Azoarcus olearius: one gene and its partner. The protein of the gene in region 1 interacts with the protein of each later gene in a pairwise test. Links are inferred from orthologs where the notes say so. Each region holds a gene or a part of one and is shown on either strand. Other genes may lie near its edges. The genes, in order: dqs_RS04350 and grxD.

Region 1 (3,087 bases):
GTGCTGGTGGCGCAGGCGCTGGTCCATCGTCCGCCGGTGATCGTGCTCGACGAGCCCACCGCCGGCGTCGACGTCGAATTGCGTCAGGGGCTGTGGCAGTTCGTGCGCAAGCTCAATCGCGACGGCCACACCATCGTGCTGACCACCCACTATCTGGAGGAGGCCGAGACGCTGTGCGGCCGTATCGCCATGCTCAAGGCCGGAAAGGTAGTCGCGCTGGATACCACCGACAACCTGCTGCGGCGTTTCGCCACCCACAACCTGCGGGTGCGGGTGGAGCGCCCCGAGGTGGCGGTGGGCCTGGGCGGCATCCTGGGCGAAGGCGGCTGGATCGAGTTCGGTTTCGAAACCTATGCCGATGTCGAGCAACTGCTGGCGCGCCTGCGCGAGGCCCAGGCCAGCATCCTCGAGTTGCAACTCGGCGAGCCCGACCTGGAGCGCGTGTTCGTGGAGGTGATGCACCATGCCTGAGCCCCATGTCGAGGTGCAGGCGGGAGCGGTGTCGCCGCTGACCGGCTTTCGCACGCTGCTGTATAAGGAAGTGCTGCGCTTCTGGAAGGTGAGCTTCCAGACCGTGATGGCGCCAGTGCTGAACGCGGTGCTGTTCCTGCTGATCTTTTCCCACGTGCTGGACCGCCACGTCACCGTGTATGGCGAGATCGGCTATACCGCCTTCCTGGTGCCCGGCCTGGTGATGATGTCGCTGCTGCAGAACGCCTTCGCCAACAGTTCGTCGTCGCTGATCCAGAGCAAAATCACCGGCAACATCATCTTTGTGCTGCTGCCGCCGCTGTCCTACCGCGAGTTCTATGCCGCCTACGTCATCGCCGCGGTACTGCGCGGTCTGTTCGTCGGCACCGGGGTGCTGCTGGTGTCGATTCCCTTCGTCGATCTGCACGTGGCGCACCCGCTGTGGGTGCTGGCCTTCGCGCTGATGGGCGGGGCGATCCTGGGATCGCTCGGGGTCATCGCCGGCATCTGGGCCGAGAAGTTCGACCAGCTCGCGGCCTTCCAGAACTTCCTGATCATGCCGCTGACGATGCTGTCCGGCGTGTTCTACTCGATCCACTCGCTGCCGCCGCTCTGGCAGGATGTGTCACACGTCAACCCGTTCTTCTTTATGATTGACGGCTTCCGTTACGGCTTTTTCGGTCAGTCCGACGTGTCGCCCTGGTTGTCCTTCGGGGTGGTCGGGCTCTGTTTCGTATTGTTGGCGGCGCTGACGCTCGCGATGCTCGCCCGCGGCTACAAGCTGCGTGGGTGAGCGCGGGCGGGTGCCCTGAGAGGAAATCATGTTCGACCCAAACGAAGTCAAACGCCTCATCGAGCAGGGCCTGCCCTGTGAATTCGTCGCCATCGAAGGCGACGACGGCACCCATTTCACCGGCATCGTGGTCAGCGCGGCCTTCGAGGGCAAGCTGCCGGTGCGCCAGCACCAGGCGGTGTATGCCACCCTGGGCACGCTGATGGGCAACGAGATCCACGCCCTGCAGCTGCAGACCTATACGCCCGCCAAGTGGGAAACGGTGCGCGGCGAGCTGGGCCTGTAAAAGGCCGGCGGCCGCCGGCCCGTCATTCGAGGTTTCATGGACAAGTTGTTGATTGAAGGCGGCCGCCGGCTTTCCGGCGAAGTTGCCATTTCCGGCGCCAAGAACGCGGCGCTGCCCATCCTGTGTGCCGCCCTGCTGACGCGCGAACCGGTCACGTTCACCAACGTGCCGCGCCTGAACGACATCGGCACGCTGCTCAAGCTGCTGGGTCAGATGGGCGTCAAGGTGGAGCGCGAAGACGATCGCGTGACCCTCGACGCTTCTGCGCTCGACAATCCGGTCGCCCCGTACGAGATGGTCAAGACCATGCGGGCGTCGATCCTGGTGCTCGGCCCGCTGGTGGCGCGCTGTGGCGAGGCGCGGGTGTCGCTGCCCGGCGGCTGTGCGATCGGTGCCCGCCCGGTCGACCAGCACATCAAGGGCCTGCAGGCGATGGGCGCCGAGGTGCGTGTCGAACACGGCTACGTGCAGGCCCAGGTGCCGCGGCTCAAGGGGGCCCGGCTGTTCACCGACATGGTGACCGTGACCGGCACCGAGAACCTGATGATGGCGGCCTGCCTGGCGCAGGGCGAAACCGTCATCGAAAATGCCGCGCGCGAGCCCGAGGTCGTCGACCTGGCCAACTGTCTGGTGGCCATGGGCGCCCAGATCTCCGGCGCCGGGACCGACGTGATCCGCATCCGCGGCGTCGACGCGCTGCACGGCGCCACTCACCGCATCATGCCGGATCGCATCGAAACGGGAACGTATCTCTGTGCTGCAGCCGTAACCGGCGGTGAAGTGCGTCTCACCGGCACTTCGTCGTGCTACCTGGATGCGGTGATCGACAAGCTGATGGATGCCGGTTGCGAAGTCGTCTCCGAGCGCGACGCGATCCGCCTTGTGGCGCCGCGCCGCCCGCAGGCGGTGAACCTGCGCACGGCGCCGTATCCGGCCTTTCCCACCGACATGCAGGCGCAGTTCATGGCGCTCAACTGCGTGGCCGACGGGGCGGCGATGATCCGCGAGACCATCTTCGAGAACCGCTTCATGCACGCGGTGGAACTGCAGCGTCTCGGCGCGGACATCCGCATCGACGGCAACACCGCGGTGGTGCGCGGCGTGGAGCGCTTGCAGGGCGCCACGGTGATGGCGACCGACCTGCGCGCTTCCGCCAGCCTGGTCGTTGCCGGCCTGGTGGCCGAGGGCGAGACGGTGATCGAACGGATCTACCACCTCGACCGCGGCTACGAGCGGCTCGAAGAAAAGCTCGCCGCGCTCGGCGCCAGCGTCCGCCGGCTGAGTTGAACCTGCGACCGGCCCCGCGGCCGGTCGCCCTTCACAGCGCCAGGCAGCCCGCCGCCTCGGGCTGCCACACCACTTCCAGCACCTGCAGACGGATCGCGCTGCCTTCGGGCGTACGCCAGTCGATCGCCTGACCGGCTGCCAGTCCGAGCAGCGCGCTGCCGGCGGGCGAAAACACCGAAACCTTGCCGGCGGCACCGTCGGCATCCTTGGGGTAGGCCAGCGTGAGTTCGTACTCGCGGCCGCTGGTTTC
Region 2 (3,057 bases), 230 kb from region 1 along the record:
CGCGCGTCAGAGTGCGGAGGCGGCCACCCGGCGCAGCCTGATCGGCAGTGGCGACCGTTCCGAGCGTATCCGCACCTACAACTTTCCCCAGGGGCGGGTCACCGACCACCGCATCAACCTCACCTTGTACAAGCTCGACGCGGTCATGCAGGGCGAACTCGACGAACTGCTCGCGGCCCTCGTGCTGGAGCATCAGGCCGAGCAGCTCGCGGCACTCGCCGAGGAGGGGCTGTGAGCCTGCCGCCGGATATCGCAGGCGCTTTGAGCTGGGCGCGCGAACGGATCGAGCAGGTCGATGCGCGCGTTCTGCTGCGATACGCGCTGGCATGCCCCGCGTCCCGCCTCGTCGCATGGCCGGAGCAACGCTTGAGTGCGGAGGAATGGGAGAACTTCTCCCGCCTGGTGGAGCGGCGGGTGGAAGGCGAGCCGGTCGCCTACCTCATCGGCGAACGCGAGTTCTACGGGCGCAGTTTTGCCGTGACGCCCGCTGTCCTGATCCCCCGCCCCGATACCGAGCTGCTGGTCGAGCTTGCGGTGGCGCATTTTTCCGCGCAGCAGCGCGTACGGGTCCTGGACCTTGGCACCGGCAGTGGCGCCCTCGCCATCACGCTGGCGCTCGAACTGGATGCCGCGGACGTGACCGCGCTGGACCGTTCTCGCGAGGCTTTATGGGTGGCGATGGCAAACGCGGCCCGGCTGGGCGCCAGCGTTTCCTTCGTGCAGAGCGACTGGTTCGACGCGCTGGGGGAAGAGCGCTTTCAGCTAATTGTCGCAAACCCCCCCTACATCGCGGCGGACGACGCTCATCTGGAAGAGGGCGATCTGAGATTCGAACCGCGTTCCGCGCTGGCTGCCGGCACGGCCGGGCTGGATGATCTGAGCGAGATTGCGGCCGGTGCCCCCGCGCATCTTGAGGCCGGCGGCTGGCTTTTCCTGGAGCACGGCTACGATCAGGCCATGTCGGTACGCGGTTTGCTTGCAGATGCCGGCTTCGCCGCCATTTCCTCCTGGAAGGATCTGGCAGGGATCGAGCGGGTTACCGGCGGGCGTTGGTTGGGGCGTGACTGACCGCGCCTGTCGCGTATTGACGCTTGCCCCGGGCAGGCGCTAGACTTTTCCGACTGTTTTACTCAACTTTTTCGAGAGTCATAAGCATGGACATCAAGGACGTCATCCGCGAGCAGGTCACCACCCACCCGGTTGCCCTGTACATGAAGGGTGTTCCGCAGGCCCCGGCCTGTGGCTTCTCCGCCACCGCGGTGCAAATCCTGAAGGCCAGCGGCGTGAAGGACTTCTTCTCGGTGAATGTGCTCGCCGACGACGCCGTTCGCCAGGGCATCAAGGAGTTCTCCAACTGGCCCACCATCCCCCAGCTCTATGTGAAGGGCGAGTTTGTGGGCGGCGCCGACATCATGCGTGAGATGTACCAGAGCGGTGAAATCCAGCAACTGCTGAAGGACGCAGGCGTTACCGCCTGATCCGACCGCGGCGCGGTGCACGCCGCGTCGTCAGGGGGTGGCAGGCGCCGTTCTGGCGCGCCACCCCATCCACGCCTTGCGGCCCAGGTGGCGCGCGAGCAGCAGGGGCGGCATTCTCAACCAGTGCGCCCGTATGTAGATCAGGCTGCGGGCCAGTCCGGCCCACCGGGCCTCCTCGCTTTCCACGGCCGGCGCGAGCGCGCGGTCGTAGGCCCAGTCCAACATCCGGCGCGAGCGGCGGTTCCGCAGCAGGCGTTCGATCCACTCCGACGGGACCGGGGTGGAGAGATGACGCGCAGCGAGGTGCAGCCCCAAGCCCACGCTTTCCTCCAGATCCAGTTCCGCAGCACGTTCGGCGAGCACGCGCCAGTCGTCGGCGGAGCCGCATTGCGCCCTAAGCAGGGCATCGATGTCGACGAGATCACGCAGGCCGTTGTGCAGTTCTCCCTCGTGCACCAGATGCGTGATGCTGTGCAGGACGAGATCCAGCGGCGACAGGGCCTTGATGCCCGGTACCTGGGTGTCCACCGCGCGTGCGATCAACTTGGCGGGGTCCGGGCGATGCCTCGACGTTAGCGGCAGGATCGTGTGGTGGACGTCCAGCATGGTGCCGCGACGAACATGCATGAGTGGCGGAATCTCATGCATCCATTCCCGGTAGTAGCGCTGATCGTAGGGGTCGGACTTGCCTGTCGTCCAGCCATGCACCATCAGCCGCAGCTCGGCCCGGCCCACCGCATCGCGCGGCACCAGGATGTCGATGTCGCCGAACAGACGGCCGCGCGCCGGCGGTTGGGCGGTCAGCACGTAGGCTGCGCCTTTCAACAGCACGACGGGGGTGCCGAGCGGCGCGAGCGCTCTTGCGATGCAGTGCGTCTCCCAGCGGACCGAGTCGGCCTGGCGCAAGCTGAGGTGCAGCGCCCCCCATAGATGGCGCGCAGGTGCTGGCGGGAGGTCGATGCCCGCATCGGTGAGCCGTGCCGCAAGCGTGCCAAGCAGGTTGGCGGCTCGGGCCGCGGCAAGCAGCGCCGTCCATTGCGGGGGCGTCAGCGAAGTCGCGTGCGACGGCTGTGCGAGAACATCGAGCAGCAGGCCGCAGGACCCGGCGGCAGTGGCGATCAGCGGCATAGTCGGTCGATCAGTTCCAGGCCTGCAGCGGTTGAGCCATAGCCGATCTGGAAGCAGCGTGCGCCGTCGAGCATGCCGCACAAGGCGTGGAAGCCCTGCTCCCCCATGCGTTCCTTGTTGAACGATTGCTCCGAAATCAGCGCAAAGGCTTCGGCGCGTGAGATTTCCTCGTGCCAGCCGTGTTCGTCATCGCGCTGGAAGCTCGGAAACACGATCCAGCGGCAGCGCGCGGTCTCTTCCGCGGCGAGGGCGGATTCCCGCGGTGGGGCGAGGTGAGAGAGCCGACCCTTGCGCGTGTCGTGATAGACAGGACCGACCGCAGCGCCCGGGAAACGTCCGACAATGTCGATGGACTCGTTCTTGACGCTGATAGGCCGCGGATTAGGATGAAGCGCCAACGTACCCGGATCGAGGATGGCGAGTTCGTCCGACAGCAGCCGCCAACCGCCCA

What was found.
Region 2: the proteins of dqs_RS04350 (region 1) and grxD interact in binary tests that used the Escherichia coli proteins (3 or more experiments, as listed by UniProt). The link is inferred for Azoarcus olearius from one-to-one orthologs.

The regions. Positions count from the first base shown.
Region 1 is NZ_CP016210.1:908,584-911,670, forward strand. The notes cover bases 149-2,921. They hold dqs_RS04350 (BolA family protein), read left to right. Parts: upstream 149-1,292; coding sequence 1,293-1,550; downstream 1,551-2,921. Other genes in these bases: dqs_RS04340 (ABC transporter ATP-binding protein), read left to right, coding at 149-471; dqs_RS04345 (ABC transporter permease), read left to right, coding at 464-1,264; murA (UDP-N-acetylglucosamine 1-carboxyvinyltransferase), read left to right, coding at 1,587-2,837; rnk (nucleoside diphosphate kinase regulator), read right to left, coding at 2,869-2,921. In the rest of the region: more of dqs_RS04340, read left to right, coding at 1-148; more of rnk, read right to left, coding at 2,922-3,087. UniProt on the Escherichia coli protein: Involved in cell resistance against acid stress.
Region 2 is NZ_CP016210.1:1,137,155-1,140,211, forward strand. The notes cover bases 74-2,816. They hold grxD (Grx4 family monothiol glutaredoxin), read left to right. Parts: upstream 74-1,154; coding sequence 1,155-1,478; downstream 1,479-2,816. Other genes in these bases: prfA (peptide chain release factor 1), read left to right, coding at 74-235; prmC (peptide chain release factor N(5)-glutamine methyltransferase), read left to right, coding at 232-1,068; dqs_RS05340 (nucleotidyltransferase domain-containing protein), read right to left, coding at 1,509-2,606; dqs_RS05345 (HprK-related kinase A), read right to left, coding at 2,597-2,816. Outside these bases: more of prfA, read left to right, coding at 1-73; more of dqs_RS05345, read right to left, coding at 2,817-3,057. UniProt on the Escherichia coli protein: Monothiol glutaredoxin involved in the biogenesis of iron-sulfur clusters.